3 regions of the Pontibacillus salicampi genome follow, and region 1 is predicted to be linked to each of the others. Evidence: riboswitches for the same ligand, from Rfam matches in the RefSeq annotation. Region 1 holds a riboswitch; each other region holds the start of a gene.
What was found. Region 1 has a riboswitch for thiamine pyrophosphate ahead of tenA (thiaminase II). Riboswitches for the same ligand answer to the same signal wherever they lie in the genome.
Positions count from the first base shown of each region.

Region 2: it holds a riboswitch for thiamine pyrophosphate, as region 1 does, so the genes downstream of both, thiC (phosphomethylpyrimidine synthase ThiC) here and tenA (thiaminase II) in region 1, are expected to answer to the same signal.
Region 3: it holds a riboswitch for thiamine pyrophosphate, as region 1 does, so the genes downstream of both, thiT (energy-coupled thiamine transporter ThiT) here and tenA (thiaminase II) in region 1, are expected to answer to the same signal.

Region 1 is NZ_JBHLTP010000010.1:5,933-13,403, reverse strand. Features, by position in the region: gene thiE (thiamine phosphate synthase) at 1-417, opposite strand, end outside; gene thiM (hydroxyethylthiazole kinase) at 421-1,215, opposite strand; gene tenA (thiaminase II) at 1,267-1,962, opposite strand; TPP riboswitch at 2,156-2,262, opposite strand; gene kynU (kynureninase) at 2,617-3,894, shown strand; gene kynB (arylformamidase) at 3,905-4,528, shown strand; gene ACFFGV_RS11600 (tryptophan 2,3-dioxygenase family protein) at 4,544-5,248, shown strand; gene ACFFGV_RS11595 (acyl-CoA thioesterase) at 5,348-5,866, shown strand; gene ACFFGV_RS11590 (GNAT family N-acetyltransferase) at 6,100-6,969, shown strand; gene ACFFGV_RS11585 (DNA/RNA non-specific endonuclease) at 7,097-7,471, shown strand, end outside.
Region 2 is NZ_JBHLTP010000003.1:704,317-711,787, forward strand. Features, by position in the region: gene ACFFGV_RS05000 (NAD(P)H-dependent oxidoreductase) at 86-637, shown strand; gene ACFFGV_RS05005 (serine protease) at 911-1,078, opposite strand; gene thiC (phosphomethylpyrimidine synthase ThiC) at 1,107-2,891, opposite strand; TPP riboswitch at 3,030-3,144, opposite strand; gene ACFFGV_RS05015 (hypothetical protein) at 3,450-3,905, shown strand; gene ACFFGV_RS05020 (NAD(P)/FAD-dependent oxidoreductase) at 4,257-5,309, opposite strand; gene ACFFGV_RS05025 (ABC transporter ATP-binding protein) at 5,442-6,287, shown strand; gene ACFFGV_RS05030 (iron-hydroxamate ABC transporter substrate-binding protein) at 6,238-7,173, shown strand; gene ACFFGV_RS05035 (FecCD family ABC transporter permease) at 7,270-7,471, shown strand, end outside.
Region 3 is NZ_JBHLTP010000011.1:17,499-24,969, reverse strand. Features, by position in the region: gene ACFFGV_RS12280 (M4 family metallopeptidase) at 166-1,803, shown strand; gene ACFFGV_RS12275 (MFS transporter) at 1,866-3,053, opposite strand; TPP riboswitch at 3,560-3,660, shown strand; gene thiT (energy-coupled thiamine transporter ThiT) at 3,805-4,395, shown strand; gene ACFFGV_RS12265 (DUF1129 family protein) at 4,519-5,199, opposite strand; gene ACFFGV_RS12260 (PadR family transcriptional regulator) at 5,196-5,528, opposite strand; gene ACFFGV_RS12255 (hypothetical protein) at 5,698-5,838, opposite strand; gene ACFFGV_RS12250 (DUF3951 domain-containing protein) at 5,887-6,114, opposite strand; gene ACFFGV_RS12245 (acrylyl-CoA reductase family protein) at 6,255-7,244, shown strand.

The DNA of each region.
Region 1 (7,471 bases):
GGACGTATCAAAAATAGGGCCGACTCCGATATAGTCCACTTGATCTTGTGCGGCTCGTATAGCCTCTTCCAGCGTATGGACAGATAACCCGATATATTTACCTTGAAAGTGATGCACCACATCGCTTATAGGAGTGTCATCCTGTCCCACATGAACGCCATCAGCGTCCAGTTTCTGCGCCAGAGCAACGTCATCGTTAATAATGAAAGGTATATTATATTCCTTGCAACGTGCTTGAAGCTCTCGAGCTAAAGCCTCCATTTCTTCACCCGCTAACGCATGCTCTCCTTTTTCTCGAAACTGGAAGCAGGTAATTCCACCTTTTATGGCTTCTTCTAATGTCCAGATTGGATCGTGGGTACAATCCTGACTGCCCATAATGAAATAGAGCGGTAGTATCTCTGTGACAGGTTTCATGTTCTACACATCCTTTTGTTCAACACGACCATATTGGGCTACTGTTTCTTCAGTAACAGCAGCTAGAGCATCTAGGAAATGGGCGTGAAATGTTCCTGGACCATTTGCTTTTGGAACAGCTTGTTCACTTGCAACCCCATACGTAGTTACAGCGGTCACGGCATTATCCACAGGTTGTCCACCTAATGTTAGAAATGCTGTAAGAACCGAGCCCAATAAGCATCCTGACCCCGTAATGGCTGTCAGCATGCTTGTTCCATTACGACATAAAACAGTCTGCGTTCCATCGGAAACTACATCTGTTTCCCCAGTTAGTAGGATAAGGGTATTCAGCTCTTTAGCAGCCTGTTGCGCAATACCTGCTACATCTCCTTTATCAGAAGAGTCTACTCCTCGTGTTTCCCAGTCCTGGTGGATGAGGGTGGCTATCTCCCCAGCATTTCCGCGTATAGCTGTAAAGGAGATGTTGTTGATAAACTGTTGACAGATTTCTTGTCGGTACGTGGTGGCACCAACTCCGACAGGGTCGAGCACTACTGGAAGGCCTAACTCATTTGCCTTTTTACCTGCTTGGAGCATAGCATCGACATCCTCAGAGGTTAATGTTCCAATATTAATCAGTACTCCATCTGAAATGGAGGCCATCTCCGCCGCTTCATCTCTTGATTTTGACATGACAGGAGCTGCCCCGATAGCGTAAAGTCCATTTGCTGTGAAATTAGTTACGACTTCGTTCGTCAAATTGTGGATAAGCGGTTTTTTCTCCCGCAATGCTGTAAGCAAAGAGCTATTTAGCATGAAATGATTTCCTCCTTTAATATAATTGTGGATAAAAAGTGTATAACTGTTTTAAGAAGAGGCCACTGATGCCCTTGGGATAAGATCCCATGTTTGTTCGTTATAGCTCATCTCCCAGAAAGCCCATTCTAGTTGACAGCTCTTGATAAACGCTTCTTTCATGTGTTCCTTCTCTCGTTCGCTTGCTCCTTCAGCCCATGTGTCTAATCGTTCTCGTAGATTAATAGTTGTATTGGACATGGATGTATCAGCATAGAAGGTAATCCATGTATAAAATGGGTGGTTTGTATCCGGATTCACTTCTTCCATGAGTCGATTCCCAATTTCAAGATACGTCCACGGACATGGAAGTAAGGCTGCTAGAATTTCTCCTAAATTTCCCTCATGGGCATGGTGTTTCATATGTTTAATATAGTAATCTGCATTCGGAGGTAACGGGTATCCTTGCAATTGTTCATAAGGAATACCAATATACTCACATAAATTGTGGTGAGGGTGGACTTCACTATTTAGCACAAAGTCTATATTTTGCGTGAAAAATTCAATATCGTCTCGATCATGACACTTTGATACTGCTATGCCATAAAGATGCATGAAAGCATTTAAGTATTCAAAGTCTGCTTTTACGTAATGTGTCACAGCCCCTTTTGGTACATCTCCATTGGCAATTCCTCTTACAAATGGATGCTCCATTATAGCTTCAAAAATTGGTTCTGCCTCCTGGCGAAGTTGTTCAGTGAATGTCATATTTCTGCCTCCTAAATGAAATTTGGGAGGAAGCACTAGGAACGGTGGGGTGAAGCTGGATAGAAGTGTTGCTTGGGCTCCTTGCTGCTGATAGATTTACCCAAATTAGATACAAAAAAACCGCTCCGAAACTGGAGCGGTTATGGATGTTTGTGAAAAGCAGCATACGAATAAACGAAGCGCTTTATATTCTATCCAACCGACTCCACTTCCCTTCGCTGGTACTAACCAGATCAGGTTCAAAGGGACCAAGGCAATGCCTTATCTCAGCCTTCATAGAAGGCGCCCCTAGTGGACTTCCTATACACGTCTTACTATAACATAGACTGGATAGGAGTTCCAATCACCTTAAAGGGGAGTGAGCAAGACATTCGATTTAACCCATTCCTGGCAAAGGGTTGTCCATATATGAACAGGCACTATCTATGAAGCTTTCTTGAGAGATAATGAAATCACTTCCTCCATTGCTTCCGGAGGCCACTATAACGAAATTATTGGCACTCTATTAGGTGTTGAGGAGAGGTATCCATGTGTTGGTTTTTCTCTTGGGCTCGATAGTCTATTTTTTGTGCTGCAAAAAGAGGAAGTACCTTTGTCATCTTTACCTGGTTTTTCTCTAATATGGTAAACTAAGAGAAAAAGGGAGAGAGGGTGTTGGATGTGGATGTTTCGAAAGAATATGCCAAGTCACTAGATGATCAAGATGAACTCGCTGCATTTCGAAAGGAGTTTTACGTACAGCCTGAGACAATCTATATGGATGGGAACTCGCTTGGGCTGTTGTCGAAACGGGCGGAGAAATCATTATTAGACGTTTTAGATTCTTGGAAGCAGCTCGGTATTGGTGGATGGATGCAGGGGAAGTATCCATGGTATTACTTGTCTGAAGAACTAGGAGAAAAGAGCGCTCCTTTAGTAGGGGCTAAATCGGAAGAGGTTATTGTAAGCGGTTCCACAACTACCAATCTTCATCAATTAGTAGCCACTTTTTATCAACCAGTAGGAAAAAGAAATAAAATAGTGGCGGATGAATTAAATTTTCCCTCAGATATATATGCCTTACAGAGTCAATTGAAGCTGCATGGATTGGATCCTGAGGAACACCTGCTGCAAGTGTCCTCCCCAGATGGACGGCAAATTTTAGAAGGTGACATTATTGAGGCTATGACCGAAGAGGTGGCGTTAGTTGTATTGCCAACGGTTCTATATCGCAGCGGTCAGCTGCTTGATATACAGAGGCTGACGGAGGAAGCGCACAAACGCGGGATTTTAATCGGTTTTGATGGGTGCCATTCTGTTGGAGCTATTCCTCATCGCTTTCATGAATGGGGGGTTGATTTTGCTTATTGGTGTAATTATAAATATGTAAATAATGGCCCTGGTGGAGTGGCGGCATTATTTGTGCACGAACAGCACTTTGGAAAGAACCCCGGCTTAGCTGGATGGTTTGGCTCTGATAAACATAGTCAGTTTGATATGAGTCACACGTTCCAGCCAGCTAAAGATGCTGGTGCCTACCAAATTGGTACACCTCACATGCTAAGCACTGCACCATTAATTGGCTCCTTAGAATTATTTCAGGAAGCAACTATTGAAAGAGTAAGGAAGAAATCACTGCATGCTACTCGCTATATGATGGATTTAATTAACGAAGAGCTTTGGAGCTTTGGATTTGCTATAGGAAATCCAGACGAAGACCACCGTCGTGGAGGGCATGTGTGTCTGGAGCATCCGGAGGCTGCCCGTATTTGTAAATCGCTAAAGGATTATGGGGTCGTACCTGATTTCAGAGCTCCTAATGTTATTCGCCTGGCACCTGTAGCTTTGTACAATACGTATGTAGAGGTGTGGGAAACGGTCCAGCTATTAAAGAGGATTATGGATGAACAATTATATCTGAAATATGAGAACGAGCGTGATGTTATTGCATAAGAGAGGATGGTTGAAGATGATAGATGTTTCTAGAAGGCTGGGGCCAGATACCCCTGTCTGGCCAGGCGATACTCCTTATCGCTACCAGTTAAGCTGGAGTATGGAAGAAACAGGATCCGTTAATGTGGGACAAGTTGAAATGAGCGTCCATACTGGAACGCATGTGGACGCGCCTTACCATTTTGATTCAAACGGAGAGAAAATGATAGATCTTCCTTTGGATATTTATATGGGCAAGGCTATTGTACTGGATGTTTCCAATGCTACAGAGGTCACCGCTAGTTTATTAGAAGGGTTTTCCCTGGATGGAGCGGAACGAGTTTTACTGAAAACGGATACGTGGAAGGAGGGAGAACCGTTCCCAGAAACCATTCCTTCCATTCACCCGGATGCGGCTTCTTATTTAGCCAGTCATGGAGTCCGTTTACTCGGCGTGGATGTCCCTTCAGTAGATCCCTTAGACAGTAAAGAATTAGCTGCCCATCACGCATTACATACTCACTCCATTCATATTCTAGAAGGGTTGAACCTAGAGGGTGTTACTCCAGGATTGTATGAGCTGACAGCCCTACCCTTACCTATTGTAGAGGGGGATGGAAGTCCTGTCAGAGCGGTACTCCGCTACTATGAATGAAGGGGGAACGAGAATATGGATTATTATAAAACAAAGCAAAAGAAGGATTATGAGAAATATATTAAAACAGAACCATTGTTAACACTGCAAAAAGAAGAAGGGGAGTTAAGCTGTGAGGATGAACTAACCTTTCAGATGATTCACCAAATAGCAGAATTACACTTCAAGCTGATGATTCAATATATACACATGGCAGAAGAGTATATGGAGAAGGACGAACCAGAAAGAGCCACGGAACAAATAAGAAGAGTAAATATGCATCTGGATCATTTACCAACAGTATTTGATATGGTAAAGGTTATCAGCCCAAACGATTACCATACGATTCGTCTAGCCCTTGGTCAAGGAAGCGGACAGGATTCACCAGGGTTTAATGAAATATTAAGGCTCGGTCCTACCCTGTGGGAGCCGTTCCAAACGCTTCTTAATCAAAGAAAATTAACTCCTCTCACCGTTCATCAATCACCAGAGAACTATTACAGTATGTATCATCTCATGCAGCAGCTGACACGCTTCGATGAGAACTTCCAGACGTTCCGACATTACCATCTACAACTAGTTCGTCGCATGATAGGCTTACAGACCAACAGCCTTAAAGGAATTCCAGCACAGATGCTAGAGAAGGGGGTTAAGTACGAGTTTTATCCTGAGCTTTGGAAGAGCATTTGTGATCTGACAGATTACACGGGTTCAAGCTATGATACAAAGCCGCTTGAATAAATTATCCGATGTAAGCGCTTGATTATTTAGAACCAACATATAACAGGTAGAAGTAGGGTATAATGGGATTACGAGTTGATGTAGTAGGAGGGTAATCTAATGGAAAAGAAACCTTGTATTGATTCACTAGTTGTCAAAAACTCACATGTGCTACCAACCGATACGAACAATCACGGCACCCTATTTGGAGGGCAGCTGATGGCCTATATTGATGATGTAGCTGCCATTGCTGCCACGCGCCATGCTCGTTCTCCTGTTGTTACTGCTTCAACAGATTCTGTTGATTTCCTGTACCCAGTAAACGCTGGAGATGCCATTTGTTTAGAGGCATTTGTGACATGGACAAAAAACACCTCGATGGAAGTATTCGTAAAAGCCATCAAGGAGGAGCTCTTGACGGGTAAAAGAGCTATATGCGCTACCTCCTTTATTACCATGGTGGCATTAGATGAAAACAATAAGCCGAAGACAGTGCCTACTGTGTACCCGGAAACCGAAGAGGAATCCTGGCTGCACGAAGGAGCAGAAAAACGAGCAGAGCGTCGCAGAGAACGACGCGGTGAATCGAAGGATTTTGCTAATCGTTTTGGAACTGAATTTCCTTGGAGACGGAAATAAATGCACACCATACATAACCTTGTTGCTAGCGGCAACAGGGTTTTTTTATGAAGAGTAAATTACAGGACAAGGCAACAGAAGAAGATGCTTCCCTTAAAGAAAGGGTGCCCTTATAATAAGTGGCACCTTTTTTAGATTGCCAGCTAATTGAAAAAACCACTTCTGTTTGGAAGGAAATGTATGGATGGTTGTCGAATCGTGTGAATACTCAAATTTTTAGGGGGTGCTGCTCTATGACGGTAATGACTTTCAATAGTCCAATAGAGTTTGAAAGAAGGGTAGAGCCCTTTCTGATCAAATCAGAGGCTTTACATAACTTGCCGCTTGGTATATTGCAAAGGCTAGTTCAGCAACAAGATTATTACGATCAAGAGCCGGTGCTAGGATACATACATGAAAGAGGAGATATCCAGGCTGTCGTAATTCGAACTTCTCCACATATGTGGGTAATTGCGACCAATCACACACCCTCCGACAGTGTTTTGGAAGAAATGGTTCGGTTCTTTGCTGATAATCATCATGACGTTCCCGGTCTTATAGGCGCCCCAGAAACGATTACCAGATTAGCAGATCGATGGAGGGAGCTTACTGGAAGGCCTTATCATATTGCTATGCAACAAAAGGTGTACCAGCTTGATGCTGTTGGTCCTTATAACAGGGGTAACGGCTTTTTAAAGCTGGCGGAAGCGGAGGACTTAGCATTAGCAACACGCTGGTTATATGCCTTTGGTCTAGAAGCAGGAATTGATATTACGGAAGAATACGCACAAAAAGTAACAGAGCAAAATATTAAGCATAAAAAATTGTACTTTTGGGTTGTGGATGGACAAGTCGTCTCCATGGTAGGTCAAGCGAGGTCTACACGAAATGGGACGACAATAAACAGTGTGTACACTCCTGATAAATGGAAGCGGAGAGGGTATGCTACGTGTGCTGTTGCCTCCTTGTCTGAGAAGCTGCTCGGTGAGGGGTATCAGTTTTGCAGTTTATATACAGACCTATCCAATAGTACCTCTAACAACATATACCAGAAAATAGGCTATTACCCTATCGGAGACTCATTGGTTGTACGGTTTAATGGAGAGGATAATACTAATACTTAAGTCTTTGCTGTTTAGTAAAAAAATAGGGAAAAGGATGGAAGGTATGTATGGGGTTCGTATGGAAGTAGAGGGTGTCCCGTTTATGTTGGACGGGTAACTTTAAGACATCCTTTAGGAGGCTTGTGCGATGATTCAGTATGAAAAGCTACAGCAGTGGAATCGGGAGTTAATTGAAGAACAGCAGCAGCAGGCTTTACATCGATTTGCAGAAAGAACACCAGAGCGAGAGGACAATGAAGCATCCCTCCAAACACATAGCCCGTTTGAAGTAGATCAGCCAGATAGAGTAGCCAATCGTAAGAAAAAGCTCGCTCGTAACCAGCTGGCAATGGAACGAATCATCGGGGAAAATGATCTTTTTCCTATTTCTTATTTTCAAGCAGGCATCAACGCCTCTAAGTCCGTTTGTCGTATAGAAATAAGAGATGGTATTGGGAAAGTAGTAGGTCATGGTACCGGATTTATGGTGACACCGAATTTGCTATTGACCAACCACCATATA
Region 2 (7,471 bases), on a different contig from region 1:
CATACAAGTAATAATTGCAGCGCTTTCATTAATGAGATAGATAAAGATACAATATGAGTCGAATAAAGGAAAGGGGAGAAGAGTAATGAAGCATATTTTACTTATTAATGGTCATGAAGCGTATAATAAATCCAAAGGAGAGTTAAACCATACACTTTTTCAGGAGTGGCATAAGGTATTATCTTCCAAGTACGAAGTCAACACAACGATTGTAGATGAGGGGTACAACGTGGATGATGAATTAGAAAAGTGGAAGTGGGCAGATGTAGTCATCATGCAGACACCTATCTATTGGTTTAGCATTCCAGGGAAGTTTAAAGGTTATATTGATAGAGTGTTCATGGATAACATTTTCTTTACGGGATCAACACGATATGGTCATGGAGGGCTATTGACTGAAAAGCAATACATGTTCTCTTTAACATGGAATGCTCCAGCATCTATATTTAATAACTATGATGCATTCTATGAAGGGAATTCATTGGATGAAGCTATTTATCATCTTCATAAAATGAATCAGTACGTAGGGATGAACCCCCTTCCGACATTTTCCGTTCATGATGTTGTCAAATCAACTGATGTACCGCAATATAAAAATCAAATAAAGAACCATTTCAATGAAGTCTTCGAGGACTAAGTACAAGTGCAGAAATGTCATTCATAGTTACTAAGCTCAAGGTGAGATAGGAAGGTTTATAAAATGCTAAAACGCTTGAAGCCAATTCCAAGCGTTTTAGCATGCTAATCAGATAAACCCTTAACGAACAATTCTGATGTCACCAATTCCAACCCCTCCTTTGTTGAACATGGCAGTCTTTTACACCCCCAACAAGGAAATTGCCAATCTGTTAGGATTGGCATCTCGTGATTCTGTGGTTTACCTGTATAGTTCATAATAAAAATGATCCAATTAGTAATATAACGTATTTACCTTATGGCACTTCATACATTGCTCATGGTGAGCAGATGGAATATATTCGTGCTCACATTCTTCTTGTAGCTGGTGAAGTTGTTTCTCTAATGCATTTATGTGAATTTTCAACTGTGCAATTTCTTCCGTTATGTCTTGTGCTTTCATATTCCGTGCTCCTTCCATGTAATAAGAATTACTGGTATATAGAACCGCCAGATCTTTGGAACTCAGCTGCTTTTTCTTTCATTCCCTTTGATATTGCTTCATCTGTAGCAAGCTGTTGTTCCTTTGTGTAATTCCTTATATCCTGTGAAATTCTCATACTGCAAAACTTTGGACCGCACATGGAGCAGAAGTGAGCTGTCTTTGCACCTTCGGCTGGTAATGTTTCATCATGGTATTCCAACGCTCTATCTGGGTCTAGTGCTAAATGAAATTGATCTCTCCAGCGAAATTCGAAGCGAGATTTAGAAAGGGCATTGTCTCTTAATTGAGCACTAGGATGGCCTTTTGCTAAATCAGCAGCATGAGCAGCAATTTTATATGTGATCACTCCTTCACGGACATCGTCTTTATTTGGTAAGCCAAGGTGTTCTTTGGGAGTAACATAACAAAGCATAGCGGTCCCATACCAGCCAATCATCGCCGCCCCTATAGCCGAGGTGATGTGGTCATAGCCTGGCGCGATATCTGTTGTTAAGGGGCCGAGAGTATAAAAGGGTGCTTCTTCACATATTTCCAGTTGTTTGTCCATGTTCTCTTTAATAAGGTGCATAGGAACATGTCCTGGGCCTTCGACCATTACTTGTACATCGTGCTCCCATGCTTTTTTTGTTAATTCTCCAAGGGTTTCGAGTTCCTTGAACTGAGCTTCATCGTTGGCATCTGCTATGGAGCCAGGTCGCAAACCATCTCCAAGTGAGAAGGATACGTCATAGGTTTTCATGATATCGCATATTTCGTCAAAATGAGTGTATAAGAAGTTCTCCTCATGGTGATATAAACACCACTGAGCCATTATAGAACCACCTCGTGACACAATTCCGGTTAAGCGGCTGGCAGTTAGCGGGACGTAGGAAAGTAATACACCGGCATGTATAGTAAAATAATCCACTCCTTGCTCAGCTTGCTCAATTAACGTGTCCCTGACGATTTCCCATGTTAAGTCTTCTGCAACTCCATTCACCTTCTCCAGTGCCTGATAAATAGGGACGGTTCCAACAGGGACAGCGGAATTTCGTATAATCCATTCTCTTGTCTTGTGGATATCTTTTCCGGTTGATAAATCCATAATGGTATCTGCCCCCCATCGGGTAGCCCATGTCATCTTTTCTACTTCTTCTTCTATAGAGGAGGTAACCGCAGAATTTCCTATATTAGCATTCACCTTTACGTGAAAATGCCTGCCGATAATCATAGGTTCTATTTCTGGGTGATTGATATTAGAAGGAATAATAGCACGTCCTTTTGCAATTTCTTCTCGTACAAATTCAGGATCTCTCTGCTCTCGTATTGCTACAAATTCCATTTCTTTTGTAACTATACCCCTCTTTGCATAAGAAAGCTGGGTAATCCGTTGACCTTCTTTAGCTTTCTTAGGCTTATCGTTTTGATTTGGGAATGCCATATGGTCTATCCGAGGATCTGCCATGTGTTTATACCCATTATCCTCTGGAAGCATAACTCTTCCTTGATATTGTTCTACATCTCCTCGCTCATCAATCCAACCGCTTCGAAGCGGAGGCAGACCCTTTGTAATATCTATACGAAAGTCTTCATCTGTGTAGGGACCGCTGCTATCATACACTCGGAGAGGAGGATTATCCTCTTCCCCAAATGAGCCAGTAGTAGGGGATAGCTGTATTTCTCTCATTGGTACCTGAATATCAGCTTGAGATCCTTGTACATACACTTTTTTACTTCCAGAAAAACTGGACATAATCGTCATGTTCTTTTCATTTACGCTTTGTTTAACCATATTCTTCATCTCTCCTTCTTATAGATGGGAAGGACGAGATCCAGAACAACCTTAAAGAGTTGAAAGTACATAAAAAGCCGGGTCCTATTCCATAGGGACCCGGCAGATGTATGTAGAAGTTATATTGCATTCCAAGATGCTGTTTATGACTAACTTCCCTACGCTGGCATGATCCAGATCAGGTCCAAAGGGTCAAGAAACTTCCACGCGTCTCTCTCTCAGCCCGACTCATCGGACTCCCCTAGTTGTCTATAGTATATATTTTCCTGCAGGAATTAGGAATAGGGATATTTCACTAAATACCATTTCTAAGCAAATGGATGTTGTGAATGGAAAAATACACGACTTCTTTTCCTTTCCTGATAAGGAGCCTCACAAATACTAGATTTATTTCATGTCGCTGCAACTATTCTTTCATTATAAAAGGTGAAGATCTCTACACGCTTTTTTATACTGAACTATACTACCAATTTTATCATTTCAGATTGACGCTATAATGATAGAGTGATAGCTTCAAATATGTGTAAAAAAATTCAATTTTGGAAAGGAAGAAGCTAGTTGAGGAAAAAATGGTTAAGTTCTGTGCTTATGGTTGCCATAGCAATAGCTTTTGTACTTCCGCAAGGAGCAAATGCACAAGTACAAGGACACACCATAATTGATGAGGACACTGTGAACGTATTAAGTGCAATTGAAAATATGCCAGATAATATTATTTATTCTGGTAGGGAAGAACGTAAAAAATGGATTGAGGAATATACCGGATTAGATCTTCCATCTGAACAATCTAAATCTATTACATACACTGTACAAGCACAAGCAAGTTGGGGGAAGGTAGCGACTTGTGCAGGAGCATTAGGAACAGCAGCAGTTATCAACTTAACCCCAGCTAAAATAGTTAAGCTGAAGTCAGCATTAAAAGCTGCTGGAGGAGCAAGAACATTTGTTACAAAATGTTCTTCTGCTTACAAAACGTTTAGAAATGCAGGTGCATGTTCTTGGATACTCGAATGAATAATTCACAAAAGAAATTTCTGGCAAAACTGGATTGGCTTTTTATACTGTTGCTAGCTGTAAATTTGGCTTCTTTATTCTTGTTTGAGGGAATAGTAACTACATGGATCGTGGTTATCATCTTTGTTCTTAGTTTGATTATTGTAATATATTCACGAATAAAATATAAGCAGTTAGATAAAGATTGAGACTCCAATAATAAAAGGGACTAGGTACCGGTACTAAGTCCCTTTATTATATAAGCGAGTCAAATCAAAATAGCATATGAAATAGGTGTAGTAGGTATCTGTTCATACACAAGCTAAGGACACATAAAAAACCAACAGGAAATCTTCCCCTGTTGGTGGTTGGTTATTGTACCAGCTCTTGAATGAGCTGCTTATTCCGCTCCTTGAACATGTCATTGTGGGAGGAGACCATTCCATTAGCAGCAGCGTCCGGCTGAATAAAACGCTTCGCCCTGTTTACTGCATTAGCTGCGTCTTGAAAAGCACCTGCAATTAAATTTAATTTCCCCTCATGATATAAAATATCACCAGCTCCGTATAAACCTTCTACAGTAGATTCACTCAACGCATTTCCTTGGATAAAATAATCATCCTTAAGGGTAATAGGAACTGTACTATTATCAAGAAGGGATGCATCACGATCAAACCCATGATTAATAATGACATCGTCTACCTTTATATGACTAATTGTGTTGTCAAGGTGGTTGGTGAGCTCAACTTCAGAAATGATGTCCTGCTGCTTGTTGGCTATTAAATTAGTAATGGAGGTATGGAATAAACATTCAGTGGGTCCATCGAGTAGTTGGGTAACTTGCGCCTCATGTCCCTTTAGCTCTTCTTTTCGATAAGAGAGATACACTTTTTTCGCAATAGAGTCTAAAGCATTAGCCCAATCTATTGCGGAATTTCCTCCCCCGGAAATCACCACTGTCTTATCTTTAAAATGCTGTAAAGAGGTAACGGTATAATGCAGGTTGGTCAACTCATAACGATCCGCACCTTCTATCGGTAACTTCATTGGCTTTAAGATACCGCTGCCAACAGCAACAATAACGGTTTTAGAATAATGCTTCTCTCCCGATGCAGTATCTATGCGAAAGCTCCCATCCTCCATTCTCGTAATGGAGGTAACTTTTTCATTCAGTACAATAGTGGGATCGAACGTTAATGCCTGCTGGACAAGATTATCCATTAATTGCGCCCCAGTAGTAGGGGGAAGACCGCCAACATCCCAGACCATTTTCTCGGGGTAAATTTGCACCTTTCCTCCTAATTGAGGCTGGTATTCTATAATTTTTGTTTTCATTTCTCTAAGACCGCTATAAAAAGCAGAATAAAGACCCGCTGGACCTCCACCAATAATCGTAACATCATAGTATTCCTGATGCATTGTCATCACGCTCCATCCCTATATGTACCCAAAAAATTTGGTTGACAGTTATATGTTGAGAAAGTATAGTAACATTGTAACGATAGTGAGAATCATTTTCAACAGCGTTGAGGATTTATTTTCAATGGGAGGCTTCATATGGTCCGTTTATATACAGAACATTTACAGGTAGGGTACGGAGAAAAGTCTATCGTAGAGGATCTGACGCTACATATTCCTGATCAGCAAATTACAACCATCATTGGTGCTAATGGTTGTGGGAAATCCACTCTATTAAAAGCTATCACAAGAATTATTTCGCATCAATCCGGCTCCATTGTTCTTGATGGAGAAAGTATTTCAAAGGAAGATACGAAAGCTTTGGCTAAGAAGATGGCCATCTTACCACAAACCCCAGAGAATGCATCTGGCTTAACGGTAGGTGAACTGGTTTCCTATGGAAGATTTCCTTATCAGAAGAGCTTTGGCCGGTTAAGTACTAAGGATAGAGAAGTAATTCAGTGGGCATTAGAGGTAACTGGAACCGCTGAATTTATGTATCAGTCCGTTGATGCGTTATCAGGTGGTCAACGGCAGCGTGTATGGATTGCGATGTCCCTTGCACAAGAAACGGATATGATTTTCTTAGATGAACCAACTACTTACCTGGATATGGCTCACCAATTGGAAGTACTCGAATTGTTGGAAAAGTTAAACAAAGAAGAGGGAAGAACGATTGTCATGGTACTTCACGACTTGAATCACGCAGCCCGATTTGCTGATAATATTATCGCAATGAAGGATGGTGACATCATCCAAACGGGCAGTAGTGAAGAAGTTATGACAAAGCAGGTGCTGCGTTCTGTTTTTAATATTGATGCTGTCATAGGTCGTGATCCAAGAACCCAAAAGCCAATGTGCCTCACATATAATCTATTAAAAGGAGAAGAAAACTATGAAAAAACTATTAATCCCGACCCTACTCTTATTCGTGCTGATGCTTAGCGCATGTGGCAACCAGTCTGAAGAAGGAGCTAGTGCCGATAATGAAACAGAGGATACCTCATCTTCCTCCGAAACCATTACCTATGAATCAGAGAATGGAGCAGTGGAAGTACCGGCAAATCCAGAAAGAGTAGTAGTACTCTCTTCATTTGCTGGAAGTTTAATTCAGCTGGATGTAAATATGGTTGGCGTAGACTCATGGTCGAAGAATAATCCTCGCTGGGAGGAAGAATTAGGTGACGTTGAGGAAGTTACTGCCGATAACATAGAGAAAATCATTGAACTAGATCCAGATCTTATTATTGGGTTATCGAATACGAAGAATGTTGAGAAATTAAAGGAAATTGCCCCTACTGTAACCTTTACATATGGGAAAGAAGACTATCTTCAGCAACATATAGAAATCGGTAAGCTTCTAAACAAAGAGGAAGAAGCCAAGAAATGGGTAGAAGATTTTAAGCAACGCGCTGAACAAGCTGGTGAAGACATTAAAGAGAAAATAGGTGAGGATGCAACAGTCTCCGTTGTAGAAAAATTTGATAAGCAGATTTATGTATTTGGCGATAATTGGGGACGCGGTACAGAAATCATTTATCAGGCAATGGGACTGAAGATGCCTGAGAAAGTAAAAGAGATGGCTCTGGAGGATGGCTATTATGCCATATCCCCTGAGGTTCTTCCGGAATACGCTGGAGATTATTTAATCGTCAGTGAAAATCAGGAAGCGGACAATTCGTATCAGGAAACAGAAACGTATCAAAATATCCCTGCAGTACAAAATGGTCAAGTTTTTGAAGTAGATGCCAATACGTTTTATTTCAATGATCCAGATACACTTGATTACCAATTAGAAACTCTTAAGGAAGCATTTTTAGAGCAAACATAAGACGGAGCGTTATTTTTGTGTAGACTGCTAACGAAAGCTGTTAGCAGTCTATGCTTATAATCGCTCCACAATCCTAGCAAAGTTGAGATGATACTGATGCAAGCTATACAATCTATTTCCTTTCCATACAAATTAGCAGCTGCAACGATACTGCTAGTCTTATCATTAGCTGTTGCTTTATTATACGGGGCAGCTGACATGGAAGTCAGTGATGTCTGGAAAGCGCTGACGACAGATATATCCAATAAAAGTACAAATATTATTAGAGAGCTTCGTCTTCCAAGAGAAATTGCGGCCA
Region 3 (7,471 bases), on a different contig from region 1:
ATTGTTCAATAGGCTGGGAAAGTCATAGGTACTTCCGTCTATTTTCTCAATATAGAGTTTGGATGGTGGATTTTAGGTCCTATTAACGACAATTTCTTTCCCAAAGTAGACCTTCTTAAATTTTGCTACGCTATATATGCAATACTAAAGGAGGAGAGGAATTAGATGAAAAAGAATTGGAAGACGATGGTAGGAGCAGTGACGTTGAGTACGACTTTACTGGTTGGTAATGGACTTATGGTAGAGGCGGCGCCCGACAAAGGTTTTAAACTAGAGAATAATTACGAAATGAATTGGAAAGAAGTTGGGAAAACAAAAGCACCTTCCTTTATAAAGGGAAAGCTTGCTAAAGAAAAGATTAACACAAAGAAGGATGCGGAGAAATTTTTTAAAGCAAATCAAAAGGTATTCAACATGGACCCTAATACGAAAATGGAGTTTGTAGAATCCTCAACAGACGAATTAGGGATGACCCATTTTATCTTTCAGCCAGTCATTCAAAACATACCAATAAGTGAGTCAAAGATTCATATCCATACGAATAAGAACGGTGAGCTTATAGCAGTGAATGGCGACTTTCATCCAAATGCACCAGACAAGCTTAAGCAAAAGAAACAGCTATCTAAACAACAGGCTTTAAGTAATGCTTGGAATCATATTGATACTAATCGTAAAGATGCGGACGTTACAGTGAAAGGGTTAGAAGGAGAAGATTTCCAATCCTTAACAGAACATTCTAATCTGGTTGCGTTCCATGAAGATGGAAAGTACACTCTAGCCTATCACGTTGAGCTTCAATTCTCGGAACCATACCCTGCGAACTGGCAAATATGGGTTAACGCAGAGAATGGAAATGTTATAAAAGCTCAAAATAAAGTACACGAAGCAGCAACTACTGGAAGTGGAACAGGGGTGCTTGGGGATAGTAAGACATTGAACACTTACTCTTATAATAATACGTACTATCTTTACGATACAACAAAACCGATGAGTGGTGTCATTGCTACGTATGATAACAATAATGGTGGCCAGTTCAGTCTTCCTGGTTATTATGTAACAGACAGCGGCAACACGTTTTATAGTGAGCGCCAAAAGGCTGCGGTTGATGCGCACTATTATGCTGGACAAGTGTACGATTATTTCTATAATACATTCGGTCGAAACAGCTATGATGGAAATGGTGCCGATATCGTATCTACTGTTCACTACGGCAGTAATTATAATAATGCTGCCTGGGTTGGGAACCAAATGATATATGGGGATGGAGATGGATCAACATTTACCTATCTGTCAGGTGCAGATGACATTGTAGCTCACGAATTAACACACGCTGTAACAGATCGATCAGCTGATTTAGTATATGAGAATCAGCCTGGGGCATTAAATGAGTCATTTTCTGATGTGTTTGGTTATTTTGTTGATAGTGAGGACTGGCTGATGGGAGAGGACGTTTATACTCCTGGAAGAAGTGGAGATGCTCTACGCAGTATGTCGAACCCAACGCTGTATAACCAGCCCGATCATATGGATAATTACCGCAACTTGCCGAATACAGAGGCAGGAGATTGGGGCGGCGTTCATATAAATAGTGGTATTCCAAATAAAGCGGCCTATTATACTATTAACTCGATTGGTAAATCTAAAGCAGAAAAAATATACTATCGTGCTTTAACGGTGTATCTAACTCCAAACAGTAATTTCTCTGATGCACGTTCATCGCTTATTCAATCTGCTCAGGATCTATATGGTTCTAGTACAGCTAATGCAGTAGCTTCTGCATGGGACAATGTCGGCGTGTATTAATTTTATTCCAAGGTAAATGAAGCCATTATAATTTGAACAAAGAAAAGCCAGTCCCTTTCTATTTAACTAGAATGGGACTGGCTTTTCTGATTTTTAATCCTTGTTGAAACGAGACGATAGTAAAGGTACATGATTACGATAACGAAAAGGGACATTGCAACATATAGAGGATGGTAGCCCACATAGGTAACAACCATGCCAAGAATGAAGGAACCTGATGCGATTCCTGTATCAAAAAAAGTAAAGAAAGTAGCTGTTGCATGACCGCTTCTGTGGGTGTCTGCTTGTTGAATAGCTAGGGTTTGAAAGCTTGGTACAAGACTACCATATCCAAGACCTATCATTCCTGCTGATAGTAATAACATAGTAGAACTGTCCGTCATGCTAAGCATATATAAACCGGTAGCATATAGGAATAAAGAAGGGTAGATCACCACGTTTGGTCCTCTAGCATCAAACAATTTACCAACAAAGGGCCTTGATAGCAGCATCGTCACTGCAAAAACAGCAAAGAACAAGCTGGCGGTCTCTATTAGTCCTATTGATTTAGCGTAAATAGAAATAAATGAGATAATGCTTGAATAGGAAAAAGCGATAAACAACCCTGTCAGAGCAACAGGGATAGATTTTTTTTCAAAAAGATCCTCAAGTGTAAGTTTCCTAGTGGAAGTCTTATTTTGTTCTTGTACAGGCTGAACCATTGAAGCAAACACAACGGAACCGATGACGATTAGAGCTAAGATAGTAAATAGTATGGGAAATGATAACCAATTTAAGAGAGTTAGGGCGAGAAAGGGACCGGCTACCACTGCCAAATTCATAGACATGGCGAAATAACCAAGTCCCTCCCCACGGCGTTCAGCTGGAATAATATCTGCTGCAATAGCACCAGTTGCAGTTGTGGCGATAGCAAACCATATACCGTGAATGAATCGTAAGGTAAGTAATAACAGAAAAGAGTCCGTCCATATATATATAAAGGAACAAAGGGTAAATAGGACTAAACTAATGAACAGCATCTTTCTCTTTCCACCAATTTCTAACAATTTACCAGAGAAGGGACGCGTGAGAATAGCGGCTAATAGAAAGACGGTAACAATTAGACCGGCTTCTGATTCGCTGCAGCCTAAAGTATCCGTTACGTATATTGGGAGCGTGGTTAGCAGAGCGTAAAAGGTTAGAAACAAGAAGAAGTTTGTACAGGCGATACTAATAAAGCTTTTGGTCCAAATAGAAGGTTTGGTATTCATAGGCCTTCTCCTTTCCAGTCAATAGAACATGTCTGTAAGTGGTCTATATGCAACAAGAAACAATATTATAGAAGAAGGTGTATATTTGTAAAGTCATACAACTTTTGGACACAGAAAAAAACCTTTGTCGTTAAGACAAAGGTTTCGAAGGGGAAGCAAATCTTAAGAAACTGGTTAAGAGTAACGTCACTCTTAGTAAGGCTTAACCTTATTATAGCAAAACCTGAATCACTCCAGTTTGCAAAAGAAGAAGACATAGTAACGGTACCTATAAATAGAGAATAGGAAAATGTTTCGTATTATAGTTCTATATACCTGTCAGTTTAGGGTGGCAACACGCTCTTCAGGAAAACAAAAGCGAGTAAGGCTGTTTTTATGGGCTGTATGACGATATATTTTCGCAAATAAGAAATGGGATACATCTGCTACGAATTTTCTATTTATTTCATAGCTTGAAAGATTATAACGCTTTCCTTATAATAGATATTACAAAAGAAGCAGACGTAAGAAACCACAAGGGGAGCCTGATGGCTGAGAGTGAACGATTCGTTCTGACCCTCTGAACCTGTTAGTTAATTCTAACGTAGGGATGTGGCTTTCGTGATGGCACGCAATGCACAAAGGATACCCATCTCAAAGCTCTCCCTTGCATTGCTTTTTTTGTGTTTTCTTTTCTTTTGAACTGTGAGGAAAGAAATAGCAGAGCTAATCTGCACACAATATTTGAAGAATAGTAAAGGGGAGATGTGAAATGAGAAATCGTCGGATTTTATTTCTAGTGGAAGTAGCGATGTTTGCTGCTATTGGTGCTGTTCTTAGCCTGCCTTATCTATCGGTTCCACTTTGGGTTCAGGGAGGGTCCATTTCATTTGCCATGGTGCCAATCTTTTTTATGGCATTTCGGTGGGGTCTGAAAGGTGGACTCTTAACAGGCTTGCTCATTGGCTTGATCAATTCACTTATTCAGCCGTTTATCGTGCACCCGGTCCAATATATCATGGACTACCCACTAGCGTTTACCGTGGTTGGTTTAGCAGGTATTTTTGCTAAGAACGTCCAGGACTCCATGAAGGAGGGCAACGCGGCAAAAATTACGGCGTATGTAACAAGTGGGGCCTTATTAGGCAGTATCCTGCGATTCTTCAGCCATTATATTGGCGGAATTGTCTTTTTTGCCTCCTATGCACCAGAAGGGGTGCCTGTTTGGCTATACTCTCTGACGTACAATCTTGGGTATATGACACCTTCCTTTATAATCAGCTCTCTTATTTTGAGTTTTGTCATATATAAGCAACCTCGCCTTATATATTTTGGAAACAAACAGGCTTTAAACTCTGTATAAATTGTAGGTATATACTAATAAAAAGAGGCTCAGCTCTGAAATAACAGTTACCACGCTTTTCAAAGAGTTGAGCTTGAAAAAGAGCAGGCCGTTATGATGCAGGAGTCTGCTCTTTTATGTGCTTTATTTAGTTAACCGAAACTTTGTATCAAATCGTTTACTTCCAGCAATTATGATAAGACCAAAGATGAAGAAGAGGATGCCGTGAACTTCAAAGGTAGCTCCGAATGCAGGTATCAGCTTATCTGAAAAAATGTATATGGAAAAGAGAAAAAGAAGTAACATCCATATGATGATAAACTCTATCCATTTGCTTACCTTCTTAAACATGGAATCCCTAAGTAATTTTAACACAAAAGCAATAACGAGAATGGACGCAATGACATCCACGATAATTTGTACTGCACCGCTTCCGAGATGTATAGTAGTTGTCCCAAGGTCTGAAAAGAACCCTAAAATGACTGAGATACCACCATGTCCTAGTGCCATCCAGCCTATAAATTGAACGAAGATAAACCCAATGAATATAAACAGGCTGGATTTAGTTTCTTTAGGAAGCTGCTGGACTAATTCCCTTGCATAAGCTTTTGGATTGTCTCCAAAAACTTCTTCTGCAGTTTTTCCATGATGCTGAGCCTCGAGTAAATGCTCTAATAATTCCATTAGTAGTTCTTCACTTTGTTCCTCCGAGAGAAATAGTTGGGTACGAATATATATGAGCATTTTTTCGTAATATTGTTCATTGTTTTCTGTTAGTAGCTTGCGCTTATGGTTATTTTCCTTAATTAACTCTTTGGCGTTCAATCTCCGTCCCTCCCCTTGATGATTTGTTCCACAGGAAGCTTAATGCTTTCCCATTCCTTCTTAAATTGAATTAAAGTATTTTCTCCTTCCTCTGTAATGTGATAATATTTCCGTTTTGGGCCTGAAGGGGAAGTGCGCATTTCTCCACTTATAAGCTTGGCCTTCTGTAAGCGTAAAAGGACTGGGTAGATAGACCCCTCGCTTACGTCCGACAGTCCGAAGCTTTGAAGTTTGACAGACAATTCATATCCATACACCTCTTCGTGGGAAATAATGGATAGTATACACCCTTCTAATATGCCTTTTAGTAATTGACTTCGAAGCGACAAATTTTCATTCCTTTCAAACTATCTTGTAATACCATATAGTTAAGTATATACCACACTAATTGGTAAAGCAAGATAGTTTGTGATATGGAGTCTGTGTAGCTGTACAAACAAAAAAGCCCCTTATAATAGGAGCCTTAGATAACCAGTACTTCACCTTTATACAGGTGGTTCAGTCTTGAGAATAAGCAATAAGAATAATTTCTTCGTCAGATTGAGATCGAAGTTTGTGTTCCAGTGTTCTTATTTCTTCCAGCATGTCAGCGGAAAGTGCTGCTGGATGATAATCTTGCCGTTCCGTATGCTGATTCATGAAGAAATCCCCTCCTTTTGGTATATAGGTTATACCAAAAGGGAGAGCTCATACATGGGGCAGTTTGTTTATTTCTTCTCCCTCTTGATTGTCCTCTTCCTCTTCCATTTCTTGTTCATCTTGAAAACTGTTATAGGATTGCCCTGTAATTTCATCGAAAGGGGTATAATAGGCGGTAATATTGCTCTTCTTTATAAGCCCCTTGTACATACCATAAAGTAATAAAACAAAGATGAGGAAGGGAAAGGAAATGGATAGGAGGGTAATGATAAGCATAGAAAGCTCCTTTCGGGAGTGTATTAATTTCCATTATAATACAAATGGACCTCGAATGCTTAAGAGAGGACATCTTTTTCTGTGTTATGTTACCATTTCCTCAAGTGCAAGATGAAGCTGCACAAGAAAGGAGATTGTTTATGTCATTTAAAGCATTATTAGTAACAAAAGAAGAAGAACAAGCCCATACACAAATCGTTGAACGAACAGAATCTGATTTGCCGGAAGGCGACGTAACAATCAAAGTTGTATATTCAAGTGTCAATTATAAGGATGGACTGGCTACTGTTCCTAAATCCAAAGTAGTAAAAGAATATCCTATTGTACCAGGGATTGATTTGGCTGGTACGGTAACACATTCTGATAATCCTGATTATTATGAAGGCCAGAAGGTTATCGTTACAAGCTATGAATTAGGTGTTGCTCAAGATGGCGGGTTTAGTGAATATGCAAGAGTGAATAGTAACTGGATTGTCCCTTTACCTGAAAACTTATCGTTGAAAGAGGCAATGACCTTCGGTACTGCAGGCTTTACTGCGGCGTTATCTGTTCATCGTTTAGAGCAGAACGGGCTTACGCCGGAAGATGGTCCTGTTCTTGTACAGGGTGCTACAGGCGGAGTTGGCAGTATGGCTGTTGCAATGTTAGTGAAGCGCGGTTTTACAGTAGAAGCAGCAACTGGTAAATCTGAACAGGCAGACTATCTTAAATCCCTCGGGGTAACAACTGTGTTGAGCAGAGAAGAAGTTACTCCAGAAAAGGTTAAACCGCTTCAGAAGCAACGTTGGGCTGCAGCTGTGGATCCAGTAGGCGGCAAGCCTTTAGCATCTGTTTTAGGCTCCATTCAATATGGAGGAGCTGTTGCGGTAAGTGGACTTACAGCAGGTGTCGAGGTACCAACAACTGTTATGCCATTTATTCTGCGTGGAGTTGACCTGCTAGGTATTGATTCAGTTTATTGCCCAATGGAGCTGAGGAAGCGAGTATGGGATCGCCTAGCAACAGATTTGAAGCCAGAACAGCTTGCGACAATAGAAAATGAAATTACATTAGAACAGCTTCCTTCTACATTAGAGCAAATACTTCAAGGAAAAGTGACCGGTCGTACGATTGTTTCCATGGAACAATAGATAATACCGGACAAACACACACCAGGTATGATTGAACATCATAATATAGTAAGATAAAAGGGTCAACCAGATGAAAACTGGTTGACCCTTTTTCTAATATGTCTACTATGGCAGAATCATTTTGCAACCAAGTCAGCAGATATCACACACTATCATTATGATGTTGTGGAATGAATGGCAAGGTGCGTTTGTTGCTTTTATATAGAATGAAGATAGGAAAGGAGGTG